DNA from 2 places in the Polaromonas sp. UC242_47 genome. Region 1 is predicted to be linked to the other one. Evidence: riboswitches for the same ligand, from Rfam matches in the RefSeq annotation. Region 1 holds a riboswitch; the other holds the start of a gene.
What was found. Region 1 has a riboswitch for glycine ahead of gcvT (glycine cleavage system aminomethyltransferase GcvT). Riboswitches for the same ligand answer to the same signal wherever they lie in the genome.

Region 1 (7,645 bases):
ACCGGAGATGATTCATCTCTCGGTCAGGGCGACCGTATGACCGCTGGCTGTCTTCGGGTATTCCGCAGCACGCGTTTGACCGTTTGCCACTGGCAGACAGCGCCCATCCTACGTTAAACCCTTGATTTTAAACGAAATCGGCTTCCGGTCTTGGAGGTCTGGATGCAGGTTGCTATCGATTTGATAGCGATTGCCAGGGCTAGCCGATTCGCTGCAACAAACCCGGCAGCGACGACGCCAGCAGCGCCACGCCGGTACCCGTCAGCAGGCTCAGCACCACCTTGCGAAAGGTCGCTTCGCTGATGCCGATATACAGCCGTGCACCCAGCAGCGAGGGTATCAGCATGGCCGGTGCGACGATGGCGAAATAGGGCAGGGTGGCGCTGCTGATGACGCCGGTGGCGACATAACTGGCAAAGGTGACGGCCAGCATGGACAGGTTGAAGTTCTGGATGATGGCGCGCTGCGCATCTTTCTCCAGGCCGCGCAGTGTGCACCACAAAGTGGGCAAGACGCCGGTAAAACCACCCAGCGCACCCATCAGGCCGCCGCCAGCGCCTACCAGTCCGTCAGCCACACGCCCGCCACGCGTGATACGCGGCAATTGCGCGCTCAGCAGCATGGCCGGACACCAGACCAGCAGCAGCGCGCCCAGCAAGGCCTTGAACACTTGCACGTCCAGCCGCGGCAGCAAAAGCAGGCCCAGCGGCAAGCCGAGCAGGCCACCGAGTACAAAAGGCGCGAGCCGTTTCAGATCAAAACCGCGCCGCACGGTGACGGCGGCGATGATTTGCCCGGTCAGCGAGCCAAACACCGCCAGGGCGGCGGCCAGGCGCGGGTCCAGGGTCCAGGCCCAGAAGGACATGGACACCAGCCCGAAGGCAAAACCCGACAGGCCTTGCACAAACCCCGCGGCCATGGCGCCCGCGATGATGATCAGCGTTTGCGAGTCCATGCGTCAGCCGGGGCCGGCTCAGGACGCGTAGTCGCTGATGGGCACGCAGCTGCAGAACAGGTTGCGGTCGCCGTAGACGTTGTCCACGCGGCCCACAGGCGGCCAGTATTTGGCATGCTGGGTGGTGCTGAGGATGGCCGCGCCCACATCGCGGCTGTAAGCATGTTTCCACTCGCCCTTGAGCAGGCTCAAGGCCGTGTGGGGTGCGGCTTTCAGCGGGTTGTCGTCCTGTGGCCACTCGCCTTTTTCGATGCGGCGGATTTCCTCGCGAATGGCGATCATCGCGGTGATGAAACGCTCCAGCTCGTCCAGCGTTTCGCTTTCGGTGGGCTCCACCATCAGGGTGCCGGCGACCGGGAAGCTCAAGGTCGGGGCATGAAAACCGTAGTCGATCAGGCGTTTGGCCACGTCTTCGGCGGTGACGCCGCTGGTTTCCTTGAGGGGGCGCAGGTCCAGGATACATTCGTGCGCAACATGGCCGTTGGCGCTGGCGTACAAGGTCGGGTAATGGTCTTTCAGGCGCGCGCTGATGTAGTTGGCGCTCAGGATGGCCACTTCGGTCGCCTGCTGCAGGCCTTCGGGGCCCATCATGCGGCAATACATCCAGCTGATGGGCAAGACCGCGGCATTGCCCAGCGGTGCGGCGGAGATGGCCCCGACACCGTTGACCGGCAAACCTGCCGTGGCATGGCCGGGCAGATAAGGCACGAGGTCGGCCACCACACACACGGGACCGACACCGGGGCCGCCGCCGCCGTGCGGGATACAAAAAGTCTTGTGCAAATTAAGGTGGCTCACGTCGCCGCCGAACTCGCCGGGTGCGGCCACGCCGACCAGGGCATTCATGTTGGCGCCATCGACGTAAACGCGTCCGCCGTGCGAATGCACCAGCTGGCACAACTCTTTGACCTGGGTTTCAAACACGCCGTGCGTGCTGGGGTAGGTGATCATCACGCAAGCCAGATTGGCGCTGTGTTGCTCACACTTGGCTTGCAGGTCGGCCATGTCCACATTGCCTTGCGCATCGCAGGCCGTGACCACCACCGTCATGCCGGCCATGTGGGCGCTGGCCGGGTTGGTGCCGTGAGCCGACGAAGGGATCAGGCAGATGTTGCGGTGGCCCTGGCCCTGTGCTTCATGGAAGGCCTTGATGACCAGCAGGCCGGCGTATTCACCCTGCGAGCCGGCGTTGGGCTGCAGGCTGATGCCGGCGTAGCCCGTGGCCTGGCACAACCAGTCACGCAGTTGTTTGTCGAGTTCGGCATAACCCTGCAACTGCTCGGCGGGTGCAAAGGGATGGATGTTGGCAAACTCGGGCCAGGTGATGGGAATCATCTCGCTGGTGGCGTTGAGCTTCATGGTGCAAGAGCCCAACGGGATCATGCTGCGGTCCAGCGCCAGGTCCTTGTCGCTGAGCATGCGGATGTAACGCAACATGCCGGTTTCGGAGTGGTGCGTGTTGAACACCGGATGGGTGAGAAAGGTGCTGCTGCGGCGCAGTGCTTCGGGGATCAGGGAGGTGATGCCTTTTTCGAAGCTGCTCACCACCGGCAGGGTCTGGCCGGGCTGGGCAAAAAAGGACCAGAGCAGCTCGATGTCTTTGCGACTGGTGGTTTCGTCCAGCGACACACCCAGGTGATTGTTTAAGCGAAATCGCAGGTTAGCCCCCGACTGGCGGGCGCGATCAGCTATTAAATTAGTAGCGTCTCCGGTCTTGATGGTGACCGAATCAAAGGCGCCGGTATTGGTGATCTCGTAACCCAGCTCCTTCAGGCCTTGCACAAAAATCGCGGTGTAGGCCGCCACACGTTCGGCGATGCGTTTCAGGCCTTGCGGGCCGTGATACACCGCATACATGCTGGCCATCACCGCGGGCAGCACCTGGGCGGTGCAGATGTTGGAGGTGGCTTTTTCGCGGCGAATGTGTTGCTCGCGGGTTTGCAGTGCCAGGCGGTAGGTTGGGTTGCCGTGGCTGTCGACACTGACGCCGACCAGGCGGCCGGGCAGTGAGCGTTTGAACTCGTCGCGGCAGGCCAGGTAAGCCGCATGGGGGCCGCCGTTGCCCATGGGCATGCCAAAACGCTGGGTGGTGCCTAACACGATGTCGGCGTCCCACTCACCAGGCGGCGTGAGCAGGGTCAGCGCCAGCAGGTCGGCGGCGACACACAGGGCGGCGCCATCGGCATGGGCGTGGCCGGCCAGCGGCCGCAAGTCATGGATGCTGCCGGTGGTGGCGGGGTACTGCGCCAGCACGCCGAAATAATTGCCCTCGGCCATCATCATGGGCAGGGTGCTGGAAGCGGTGCTGACCTTGACCTCGATGCCCAGCGGTTTGGCGCGGGTCTGGATCACTTCAATCGTTTGCGGGTGGCAGTCGCCGGCCACCAGGAACACATTGCTTTTGCTTTTGACGCTGCGTTGGGCCAGGGTCATGGCTTCGGCGGCGGCGGTGGCTTCGTCGAGCATGGACGCGTTGGCAATCGGCATGCCGGTCAGGTCACAGACCATGGTCTGGAAGTTGACCAGCGCCTCCATGCGGCCCTGCGAAATTTCGGCCTGGTAAGGCGTGTAGGCGGTGTACCAGGCGGGGTTTTCCAGCACGTTGCGCAAAATCACGCCCGGTGTGTAGGTGCCGTAATAGCCCTGGCCAATGAAGTTTTTGAAGACCTGGTTTTTGGCCGCAATCGCCTTGAGCTGCTTGAGCGCTGCTGCCTCGGTCACCGGCGCCGGAATCGCCATGGCACTTTGGCGCGCGATGGAGCGCGGAACAATCCCGTCGATCAACTCGCGGCGCGAGGCGGAGCCCACCACCTTGAGCATGTGGACCTCGTCCGCCGCATCAATGCCGATGTGGCGGGCGATAAATTCAGCAGGATTTTCAAGCTCGCCCAGCGGCTTGGCGGTTGACATCAACATGGGGATTCTTTCCATTGAATGGGGACGAGGCAATTTTTCGGCGGGCCGCCCTAAAAAAATTGGCCCCTTCTCCGGGTGAAAGGGGCAGCGCAACGCCGAAGGCCCGCGAAGCGACAAGCGTGGGGGCAGCTATTTATGCGTCTTTGGCAAACGCGGCGTAAGCCGCTTCGTCCAGCAGCGCGTCCAGCTGCTTGGCATCCGACAGCTTGACCTTGAAGAACCAGCCGGCGCCCAGCGGGTCGCTGTTGGCCAGCGACGGGTCGTCGCGCAGGGCTTCATTGACTTCGGTGATGTCGCCGCTGACAGGCATATAAACATCGGCGGCGGCCTTGACCGACTCCACCACGCCGGCAATGGCTTTTTGCGCAAACGTGCTGCCGACGGCAGGCAGGTCCACAAACACCACGTCACCCAATGCGTCTTGCGCATGGACGGTGATGCCGACGGTGGCGATGTCGCCGGTCACGCTGAGCCATTCGTGGTCTTCGGTGTACTTGATCATGGTTTTCTCCGTTAATTGAGGTCGTTAGAGTCGGTTGATATCAGCCGCGGAAATAGCGGTTGGGAACAAAAGGCATGGCCGTCACTTCCATGGCGACGGGTTTGCCACGCACGATGGCGTTGACTTTGGTGCCCAGCGTGGCATACGCGGGCGCCACATAAGCCATGGCGATTGGCTGGGCGATTGTCGGCCCCAGCAGGCCACTGCTGACTTCGCCGATACGCTGGCCGTCGGTATTTTGCAACTCGGTGTGTTCGCGCACCGGCACACGTTCCAGCGCGATCAGGCCCACGCGTTTGCGTGTCAGGGCCGCGGGGTCTGCCAGTTGCGCCAGCACTTTGTCGGCACCCGGAAAACCACCGGCGCGTGCGCCGCCGCTGCGACGCACTTTCTGCATCGCCCAGTTCAGGCCGGCTTCCACCGGCGTGGTGCTGGTGTCCAGGTCGTTGCCGTACAGGCACAAGCCGGCTTCCAGGCGCAATGAATTGCGTGCGCCCAGACCGGCGGGTTTGACTTCGGGTTGGGCAAGCAGGGCTCTGGCCAGTGTCTCGGCCTGTGCCGCCGGCACCGAGATTTCAAAACCGTCTTCGCCTGTGTAGCCGCTGCGTGTGAGGAAACAGTCGCAACCCGCGATCTTGAAATGACCGCCGGTCATGAAAACGAGTTTTTCAACATCGGGGGCGAGGCGCGCCAGTGCGGTAACGGCCTGTGGGCCCTGCAGTGCCAGCAGCGCCAGGTCGGGCAGGGGGATGATCTCGCAGCGGCTGCCGATTTTGGCCTGGATATGCGCGATGTCACCGACCTTGCAGGCGCCGTTGACGATGACAAAAATATCATCTCCGCGGTTGAAAAACATCAGGTCGTCGATGATGCCGCCCTCGTCATTGAGCAGCAGGCCGTAACGCTGCTTGCCGACCGCCAGGTCCATGACATCGACCGGCATCAAGGTTTCCAGCGCGGCGGCCGCATCCGGTCCGACCAGGCGCAACTGGCCCATGTGCGACACATCAAACAGGCTGGCGGCCTTGCGGGTGTGGTGGTGCTCGGCCATCAGGCCGGCCGGGTATTGCACCGGCATGGCGTAAGCCGCAAACGGCACCAGGCGTGCGCCAAGCTCTACATGGAGCTCATGCAGCGGTGTTTTCAGCAGAGGGGAATCGGTAGCGGACACAGGCGTTCTCCGGGGCAAAGCGTTATCCATGATAAAAAATCATGGGCTGCCCCTGCTGTCCGCTTTACCTGAGAGATTCACCTGGCGATGCAGGTTTGCTCCTTCGGTGGGCTGCCTTGAAGGCAGCCTCTCTCCAGTAGGGAACGTTGCCGGCAGCACATGCCCAACAACGGTTGCCAGTCCTTTTGCCTGAGCGTTCAGCACACCAGAAAGGGGGTGCATGCGCCTTCGGCGGTTTTCATGTGAAAACTCTCTCCTGACCGGGTAAGTGTAGCCCAAGCCCTGGGGGGCGTCCGCGCATGGAAGTCAATTTTTCGAGGGAGCGCCCCAAGGAAAAATGCGCTCCCTCGGCGGGCCGCGAACCCCCACGAGGTGGGCGCACCTGGGGCCCTGTTTATTTGGCGTAAACGAGGTCGCGCAGGGTCAAGGAAAGTGCCGGGAAGTAGGTAATCACCATAAGGCAGCCGAGGATCACAAGCACAAAAGGTATCAGGTGAGTGACGATCCGATCCAGCGAAATCCGCGCTACCGTGCAGGCCGCAAACAGGTTCACCCCGAACGGCGGCGTGATCATGCCCAGTGCCAGGTTGACCACCATGACCATGCCGAAATGCACCGGGTCGATGCCGAAATGCATGGCCACTGGTGCCAGGATGGGCGCCAGCACAATGATGGCGGCGCTGGTTTCGATGAACATGCCGATGATGAACAAGGCGGCGTTCACCCCGAGCAGGAACAGCGCGGGCGACTGCAGCACTTCTTGCAGCCAGCGGCCAATCGCATCGGGCACACCGGCGCGGGTGATCAGGAAGGCAAACAGCCCCGCATTGGCAATGATGAACATGATCACGGCGCTGGAGATCACGGATTTGCGCAGGACCTGCACCAGGTTCGGCAGGCTGATCTCGCGGTAAATCACCACGCCGACCACCAGTGCGTAAAACACGGCCACGGCCGCGGCCTCGGTCGGTGTGAAGATGCCGCCATAAATGCCGCCCAGAATGATGACTGGCATCAGCAAGGCCCAGCCTGCCTGCCAGGTGGCCTTGCCAAAACTCAGACGGCCGTCACCGTCGTTTTTGCCCCAGCCCTTGAGTTTGCAATACACGTAGACAAAGGCCATCAGGGCGATGCTGATAAAAATGCCCGGGCCGACGCCGGCAATGAACAACTCGCCGATCGAGACTTCCGCGCTGACGCCGTACAGAATCATGGGGATGGACGGCGGGATGATCACACCCAGTTCGGCGCTGGTCGCCTGCAAGGCTGCGGCGTAACTGGTCGGGTAGCCGTGTTTGATCAGCGCGGGGATCAGGATGGCGCCGACGGCAAAGGTGGTGGCCACCGAAGAGCCCGAAACCGCCGCAAAAATCATGCAGGTCAACACGCAGGTCATGGGCAGGCCGCCCTGAACGCCGCCGACGATACTTTTGGCAAACTCCACCAGCCGGCGCGAAATGCCACCGGTTTCCATCAGGTTGCCGGCCAGGATAAAAAACGGAATCGCGGCCAGCGGGAACTTGTTGATCGCGGAGAACATTTCCTTCACCGAGATCAGCATATTGGCGTTGCTGGCCTGAATGCCAAACACGGCCGCCAGGCCGATGGAGACGGCCACGGAAATGGTCAGTGCGAAACACACGATCATGGTGGTCAACATGACAGCGGTCATTGTGCGATTCCCTTGAAAAATACGGTGCCAGACATGCGGCGATTTGCGTTGGTTGGTGCGTGGCTCATGTGGCGGTTTCCAGTTCCTGGCGCTGGGGATCGATCAGGTTGCCGATGATGCCGATGACGCAGAACAGGCCGCCCACCGGCATGGCCACATAACCCCAGAACATCGAGATGGATTCCAGTCCGGCCATGGACTGAACACGGCCGCGCAGGGAATAGTCCCAGCCCCACCAGATGATGACGGCGATCAGTGTCAGCGCGGCCAGGCAGACCAGCCAGTCCAGCCCACGTTTGATTTTGGGCGGGCTCCAGCGGTACAACACATCCACGCTGACCATGGCGCCTTGCCTAAAGGCAGCGGGAATGCCGAGAAACACCATCCAGATCAGGCTCAGGCGGATCAGGATTTCGGTCCACTCGGCCG
Region 2 (7,645 bases), 1.3 Mb from region 1:
CAAAGGTACCCATCTCCACCATGCCGTTGCCACCCATCAGTTCACGCTCGCCCAGGTGTTGCGGCAAATAGGCGAACTTGACCGGCCCGAACAAGGTGGAATGCAGGCCCATGAGGAAGGTGCAGCCCAGCAGGATAGACACGTCGGCGCTGAAAAAACCCCAGGCCGCCAGCGCCATGATCAACATCTCCAGGCGCTTCACAAAAACAATCAGGGTGCGTTTTTCGTACTTGTCGGCCAGTTGCCCGCTGGTGGCCGAAAACAGCAAAAAGGGCAGGATGAACAGCGCCCCAATCACCAGCCCCGCCATCGCGGGCGGCAGCCAGCTCACTTGCAACTGGTAAGTCACCATCACGGTGAACGCGAACTTGAACAGGTTGTCGTTGGCGGCCCCGGAAAACTGCGTCCAGAAAAAAGGCGCAAAACGGCGCTGCTTGAGCAGTGCGAACTGGTTCGGGTGTTCGTGCGCGGACGAGGGCACCGGTGCGGCGGAATCAACACTCATGACGAACTCCTCTTTTCAATGCTTGTGCGACACGCTCTTTGAGCCTGTTTACGCTCTCCATGGGGCCGCGCAGATGACTTTTCGGGATGGGCTGCAAGGCGCGGTGCGCCGCCAATAGCGAGCTATTGGCAAGCGCCGCAACGCAGCAGACCGCCCGAAAAGCCACCTGCCCTCCGGGTTGGGGCGAAATCGGGCGATTTGCCCACCAAATCCCTTGCATGGACATCAGCCCATGCGGCGAGATCTTGGCGAACAACTCATCCCGATTGCGCCCCAACGCGACCCCATGGAGAACGTAAACAGGCTCCAAGGCTGCCTGGAGGGCCTGCCCCGTTGGCAGCTCAGTGCCCCGGATTCTGCCCTGATTTTTCCGCGGCCCTGGATCTTTGGTATTTCGAAAATCAATGCCATGCGCAGCCCTTTCAAGAGGTGGGCGCAGTCTGTTCTCACCAACGCCCTCTGCCCCTCCTTATCGATACAAGATCACACCAGAAGACTTAAAGTATCGACCATTGATACCAAGGAGTTCTGATGAGCACAAGCGCTGACCTGGTGACTGCCCTGAAAAAGGAGCTCAAATCCGCCCAGATGACGTATGCAGACCTGGCGCGCGCACTCGGCATGGCCGAGTCAAGCGTCAAACGGATGTTGTCGCGGGGTGACATGCCGCTGTCGCGGGTGGATGCGATTTGCCGCGCCCTGAAACTGGACTTTGCCGATCTCGCGCGGCGGGTCGCCGACACCCAGCCTTTGCTGGCGGAACTCACCGAAGCGCAGGAAAAAGCCGTGGTGGCCGACAAGAAACTGCTGCTGACCGCCATTTGTGTCTTGTCGCAGTGGACCTTGGAACAGATCACCGGCAGCTACCGCGTGACCGAGGCCGAGTGCATCACTTACCTGGCGCAGCTGGACCGCATCGGCATCATCGAACTCAAGGCCCTGAACCGTTACCGGCTCAAACTCGCCAAGACTTTTCGCTGGCGGCCGCATGGCCCGGTGATGGATTATTTTCGCGACAACGCCTTGCTGGATTATTTTTCCGGCGGCTTTGACGGCAGCGGTGAAGGCCTGCTGCTGGTGCATGGCGCCATCAGCCGCAGCCTGGCGCCCTCCTTCATGGAACGTATGCAACGCGTGGCGCAGGACTTTGCGCAGCAGCACCAGGCCGACCAGAAACTGGCCGACAAGGACCGCGAGGGTTACACCTTGCTGCTGGCCATGCGCAGCTGGGAGTTTGAAGCGTTTGCGGCCTTGCGACGTTAAACACTTTGACAAGCCGGCCCGGCTTCGGGGAGAATCGGGCTCTCATGCAGGAGAGTGGACGCCCCCAGGCGTCCCACCGAAGGCGCAAACTCCCATACACGCTCAGGTCCCGTACTGCATGCTGAAAATAGCCGTCTGGAGAGCCTTTGCATCACCTTGATGCATCGCACCGAAGGAGCAAACCCGCAGCGCCCGCTGCGGCGTGAATCTCTCAGGTACCAAGGACAGGGGGAGCGGCAACCAACAGAACGACACCCGTTTCCGGCGTCAACACGCTATCCATTTGATAGCTAGCTGCGCCCGTTCTGCTTGGACCCACTGTCTAAAAGGTTATCAAAATGCGCGTTATTGTTCTCGGCAGCGGCCTGCTCGGCGTCAGCTCGGCCTGGTATCTTTCACAACTCGGCCATGAGGTCACCGTCATCGACCGCCAAACCTCGCCGGCGGCAGAAACCAGCCACGCCAACGGCGGGCAAATTTCGGTCAGCCATGCCGAACCCTGGGCCAACCCCAGCGCCCCGTTCAAGGTGCTCAAATGGCTGGGCAAGGAAGATGCACCGCTGCTGTTCCGCTTGCGGGCCGATACGCGCCAGTGGGCCTGGGGTTTGCAGTTCCTGCGCGAATGCACACCGGCCCGCACCCGCCACAACATCCGCCAGATCGTCCAGCTCGGCAGTTACAGCCGGGACATGTTGCAACAGCTGCGGCGCGACACCGGCATCAACTACGACCAGCGCACGCAAGGCATTCTGCATTTCTACACCTCGCAGCAGGAGTTCGAAGGCGCGCTGGAGCCTTCGCGCCAGATGCGCGAGCTGGGCTGCGAACGCCGGGTGATCTCGGCCGATGAGGCGGTGGCCATAGAACCGGCGCTGGCCACCCTGCGCAGCCAACTCGCAGGCGCCACCTACACCGCCGAGGATGAGTCGGGCGACGCCCGCAAATTCACGCTGGCCCTGGCCCAACTCTGCGAAGCGCGCGGCGTGCGCTTTTTGATGGGCCACCACATCACACGCCTGCTCAAGGACGGCAATCAGATCACCGCGGTGGAGGCCACCGATCCACAAGGCCGCTACCTGCAGCTGACCGCCGACAGCTACGTGCTGGCGGCCGGCAGTTTCAGCGCGGCGCTGGCCGAGCCGATAGGCCTGAAGTTGCCGATTTATCCCGCCAAGGGTTATTCGGTCACCTTGCCGGTGATAGACCCCACACGCGCTTACCAGGTGTCCTTGACCGACGACGAGTTCAAGCTGGTGTTCAGCCGCTACACCACGCCAGGCAGCGACGGTGAGGCCGAAGACCGGCTGCGTATCGCCGGCACCGCCGAGTTCAACGGCTACGACCGCCAGCTCAATGCGGCCCGCTGCCAGGCGATTGTGCGGCGCGTGCAGCAGCTGTTCCCCGGTGCGACCGACGTGAAGCGCGCGCAATTCTGGAGCGGCCTGCGTCCGGCCACACCCAGCAATGTGCCGCTGATTGGCCAGAGCCGCATCAGCAATCTGTTCCTGAATACCGGCCACGGCACGCTGGGCTGGACCCATGCCTGCGGTTCGGGCAAGGCGCTGGCCGACATCGTGAGCGGCCGCAGGCCCGAGCTTGATTTTGCGTTCCAGGGCGCTGTGCCCCAACGCTCGCCAGTCGCGGCTGGCCGGGTTCAGGCGCCGGTGGTGAACACCGTCAAGACGCCGGTGTAACCGTAGAGCTGGTGGCGGGCGATCTCGCCGCCAGCGAAAAAACCGACCAGCGGCACGTCGCCCAAGGCGCGCCGCACGATCTGCAGTTCGGCACTGGGCGCACCGAAGTGTGGTCCGCCGCGCCCCGAACAACTGACGTAAATCGCGCCGGCGATACGCCGGGCCGGGTGCGGCGCGGCGTCGGCGTGTAAACCGCTGAGGGCGTTGGCGACATCGAGGCTGACTTCTTCGGGCTCCAGTTCTTCGCGGATTTCGGCGCAGACACGCACCAGGTCGGCGCGCGCCGCCGCGACGTTGCGTTCGCAAAAAGCCAGCTTCATGCCCAGCATGGGCACGTCGGCAATCGCAATGCCGCTGCGCGCCGGGTCCAGGCCGATGATGTGGCGCACCACCACGTCGGCGCCAAACTGGCCGGGCCGCTGCATACGGCCATCCTGCTGCGCGTCATCGGCGCTGCGCAGGCCAACCAGCGTGGTGCGTACTTTTTCCAGCGCATCACGCGGCTTGTCCAGCGACACGCCGAGGTCGGCCAGCATCACGTCCAACGCGCTTTCGCCGTCCAGCGCGGTGACCACATTGGCGTCGCAGGCGGTGATGTCATGTTCACCGGAAATCGGCTGGCAGCCCTGGGTCACACGCGACATCAAGGCCGCGCCCTGGGCAAAGGCCACGCCGCTCAGGCCGCCGCTGAAGACCCCGCCGGCGGCGCCCTGCCCCTTGACATTGCCGTTGCCGCTGAGTGCGAACTGCACCGCGTTGCTGCGGCTGGACGCGAGCCCGCCAAACACATAACCACTGCCGGTGCGCTGGGCCATCTCGTCGATCAGCTCGGCCACATCAGGTGTGCTGGCATCGGCATGGACCAGGGCGGTATGCGCCTTGAAATGGGTGGCGCTGGCCGGCGGCAGGGGCGAGACACCGGAGAAGACGCGATACTGGTCGCTGGGCAAACCACACAACATCACCGCCAGCGCCGGCTCGTCGAAATATTCAACGTTGTTGGAGGCGATGCCTATGCCCACCGTGCCGGCCCAGTCGGTGATCTCGGGCAACTCGCCGCCCAGAAAATCCAGGATCTCCTGCGCCTGCGCGGCGTAGTGGTCGGTGATGTAAAGCAAACCCAAAGTCGGCGCACTCGCATACGCCGGCAAGGCCATGTGGGCGCGCAACTGCGCCAGCACAAGGCCAGCCGCCATCCGCCATTGCGGGTGGGTGGCGTGGCCGTAGGGAAAAAGTTTCATGGGGTCCCGAGAGGAAAATCATCGCGCCGGTTTAGGCGCCGTCTTGCGTGCGGTTTTACGCGCCGCGGTTTTGGGTTTGGCTTTGGCCCGGGTCGTGGTGGACGCGCCCGGCGCGGGCCAGGCCTGCGCGCCGCGCAGCGCGGTGTTCATGGCCGAACGGGCGCCCTGGGCCATGGTTTTGCCCGCCGAATCGGCCATGCCTCTGGCCATGTCCTTGGCCATGCCGGTCGCACCTTTCACCGCGTCTTTCGCCAGGCCGGTGGCCATGTTTTTGGTGGCGCTCATGGCGGTTTTTTTGGCGGCGTCCTGCATGGCCGTGGTGGCGATGTTCTGGAACTGTTGCGTCAGTGCGCCCCACCACTGCATCGGGTCCACCACGCCGGGGGCCGCCGCGGCGGCTTTGCCGGCTTTGGGTTTGGCCTTGGGCTCGGCAGGGGGCGGGGTCTCCAGGCCCGAGAAGGCCTTGGCTTTGTCGGCGACTTTTTGCACGCTGCCGGCCACCGTGTCGGCGACCTTGAGCTTAAAGGCATTGGCGACATCGCCCATGTTGAAGTTCATGCCCTTGAGCGTGGCCAGGGTCATCTTCTGCACCTCCAGCGCCTGGATGGTGGCTTTCAGCGCCATGGCGTTCTGGTCCAGCCAGAACTGCACAGCCTTGAGTTCCTCGATACGTTTGTCCAGTTCTTCGACATTCAGCGTGGGCGCGACCCAGTTGCCCAGATTGGGCAACTGCGGGATGTTTTGCGCGGCGCTACCGGCCGCCTGTTTGGCCAGGTTTTGCAAAAAATCAAACCCGGGGACCAGCTTGCCAAACCCGGCAAAAGAAGGGTTGTCTGCGTCGCTCATGGTGTCTCCTGGTAGGTATAAAAGCCGGCCTCAACAGTGAACGAGCGCTGAACCCAGGCGCGTCGCACGCTTGGCCTCATTGTGCAGGGTAGCGGCAACACGTCAACCCGTTTATGCAAAGGCAACACCGGGCGTGCAGGCAGGCCGTCGTCCATAGCGTTTTTGAACCCGCCACGTCGATTTTCAAGGAAATAATGCCTGCAGCCCTGATGTGACGGACACAAGCAGCTACTTATTTAGTAGCGACCGATCAGGTCTTCGGGCCATAACTGGGCGGGCGCCGCTCACGCAGGCTGGCCACACCTTCGCGCACATCCGATCCGGCAAAACCCATGAACTCCAGCGCCAGCGACGCGTCAAACGCCGGCCCGGCCTGGCGCAGCCAGTTGTTCAGCGCGTATTTGGTCCAGCTGATGGCGCTTTGGGAGCCATTCGCCAGGCGGTCCGCGACTTCATAAGCCTTGGGCAAGAGTTCGTCGTCATTGACCGCCAGCGAGACCAGGCCGATACGTTCGGCCTCTTCGCCGCTGATCGGCTCACACAGCATCAGGTAATACTTGGCCTTGGCCATGCCACACAGCAGAGGCCAGACAATGGCCGCGTGGTCACCGGCGGCCACGCCCAGGCGCGTGTGACCGTCGACAATCTTGGCGCTTTTGGCGGCGATGGAAATATCCGCCAGCAAACCGGCCACCAGCCCGGCACCGACCGCCGGGCCGTGCAACGCGCTGACAATCGGCTTGTCGCAATTGATCACGTTGTAGACCAGGTCGCGCGCCTCCTTCCAGACCCGGGTGCGGGTGGCAAAGTCGTCGGCCATGTCCTGCACCAGCGCCAGGTCGCCGCCACCGGAAAAACCCAGGCCTTCGCCGCGCAAGACGGCGCAACGCACCGAATCGTCGCCGCCCACGTCGCGCCAGATCTGCGCCAGCTCGCGGTGCCCGTCATGGCCGGCGGTCGGCAACTTGCCGTTGGCGGCTTTCATCTGGATGTCGAGCACGCAGCCCAGGCCGTTCAACAAGGGGCCGCGGCGGGTGATGGCGAGGGTGGCGTAAGTGCTGTAGTCGGGGTTCATACGAACCATCATGCCCCGCTCAGGCGCGCGCGGGAATCAGGGATCGCCCTGCCGGGCCCAGCTTTGATAAGCTTGCGGGCATGAAAAGCCTGTTTCACTTTGCCTTCAATGTCACCGACCTGGACCAAGCCCGCCGTTTTTACGGCGATGTGCTGGGCTGCACCGAGGGGCGCAGCACGGACACCTGGGTCGATTTCGACTTCATGGGTCACCAGCTGTCCCTGCACCTGGGCCAGCCCTTCAAGACCGAGCGCACCGGCCATGTCGGCGACATCCTGGTGCCCATGCCACATTTCGGGCTGGTGCTGGCGCTCCCCGACTGGCAGGCCATGGCCGAGCGCCTGCAGGCCGCCAAGACCGACTTCCTGTTCGCACCGCAAGTGCGGTTCGAAGGCCAGCCGGGCGAGCAGTGGACCATGTTTTTCTGCGACCCCTTTGGCAACCCGCTGGAGATCAAGGGCTTTCGGGATCTAGCGGCGGTCTACGCCGCCTGAAGCCCCGGCCGCTGGCCTGTTTTATTCGGCCGCGACGAATTCCACGATCTTTTGCTCGATCGCGCCGAACAGCGGCCCGCCGTCCAGCCCCTTCATTTCGATCCGTATGGTGTCGCCGTATTTCATGAAGGCGGTAGAGGGTTTGCCGTCCTGGATGGTTTCGATCGCACGTTTTTCGGCGATGCAGCTGTAACCCTTGGGCCATTCGGTCTTGCCCTTGACCTCAATGCCTTTGTTGCTGACCGTGCCGGAGCCGACGATGGAGCCGGCGCGCACATTGCGGGTTTTGCAGATATGGGCGATCAGCTGGCCGAAGTGAAAAGTCATTTCGGGGCCGGCGTCACACATGCCGACCTTGCGACCGTTCCAGGTGCTTTGCATGGTCAGGTTGACGCGGCCCTTGTCCCAAGCCTCGCCGAGTTCGTCCAGGGTCACGGCGACCGGGCTGAAGGCTGTGGCCGGTTTGCTCTGGAAAAAGCCGAAACCCTTGGCCAGTTCGTTGGGGATCAGGTTGCGCAGGCTCACGT

Region 2: it holds a riboswitch for glycine, as region 1 does, so the genes downstream of both, ACHMXK_RS02175 (D-amino acid dehydrogenase) here and gcvT (glycine cleavage system aminomethyltransferase GcvT) in region 1, are expected to answer to the same signal.

Annotation. Positions count from the first base shown of each region.
Region 1 is NZ_JBIOAO010000001.1:1,701,500-1,709,144, forward strand. It holds gene ACHMXK_RS08415 (sulfite exporter TauE/SafE family protein) at 200-955, opposite strand; gene gcvP (aminomethyl-transferring glycine dehydrogenase) at 974-3,871, opposite strand; gene gcvH (glycine cleavage system protein GcvH) at 4,005-4,373, opposite strand; gene gcvT (glycine cleavage system aminomethyltransferase GcvT) at 4,414-5,574, opposite strand; glycine riboswitch at 5,590-5,691, opposite strand; glycine riboswitch at 5,712-5,813, opposite strand; gene ACHMXK_RS08435 (TRAP transporter large permease) at 5,939-7,216, opposite strand; gene ACHMXK_RS08440 (TRAP transporter small permease) at 7,281-7,645, opposite strand, start outside.
Region 2 is NZ_JBIOAO010000001.1:433,031-440,675, reverse strand. It holds partial or broken gene ACHMXK_RS02185 (MFS transporter) at 1-505, opposite strand, end outside; gene ACHMXK_RS02180 (helix-turn-helix domain-containing protein) at 1,037-1,768, shown strand; glycine riboswitch at 1,806-1,895, shown strand; gene ACHMXK_RS02175 (D-amino acid dehydrogenase) at 2,107-3,462, shown strand; gene ACHMXK_RS02170 (FIST N-terminal domain-containing protein) at 3,423-4,703, opposite strand; gene ACHMXK_RS02165 (PhaM family polyhydroxyalkanoate granule multifunctional regulatory protein) at 4,722-5,549, opposite strand; gene ACHMXK_RS02160 (enoyl-CoA hydratase/isomerase family protein) at 5,800-6,636, opposite strand; gene ACHMXK_RS02155 (VOC family protein) at 6,705-7,118, shown strand; gene ACHMXK_RS02150 (fumarylacetoacetate hydrolase family protein) at 7,140-7,645, opposite strand, start outside.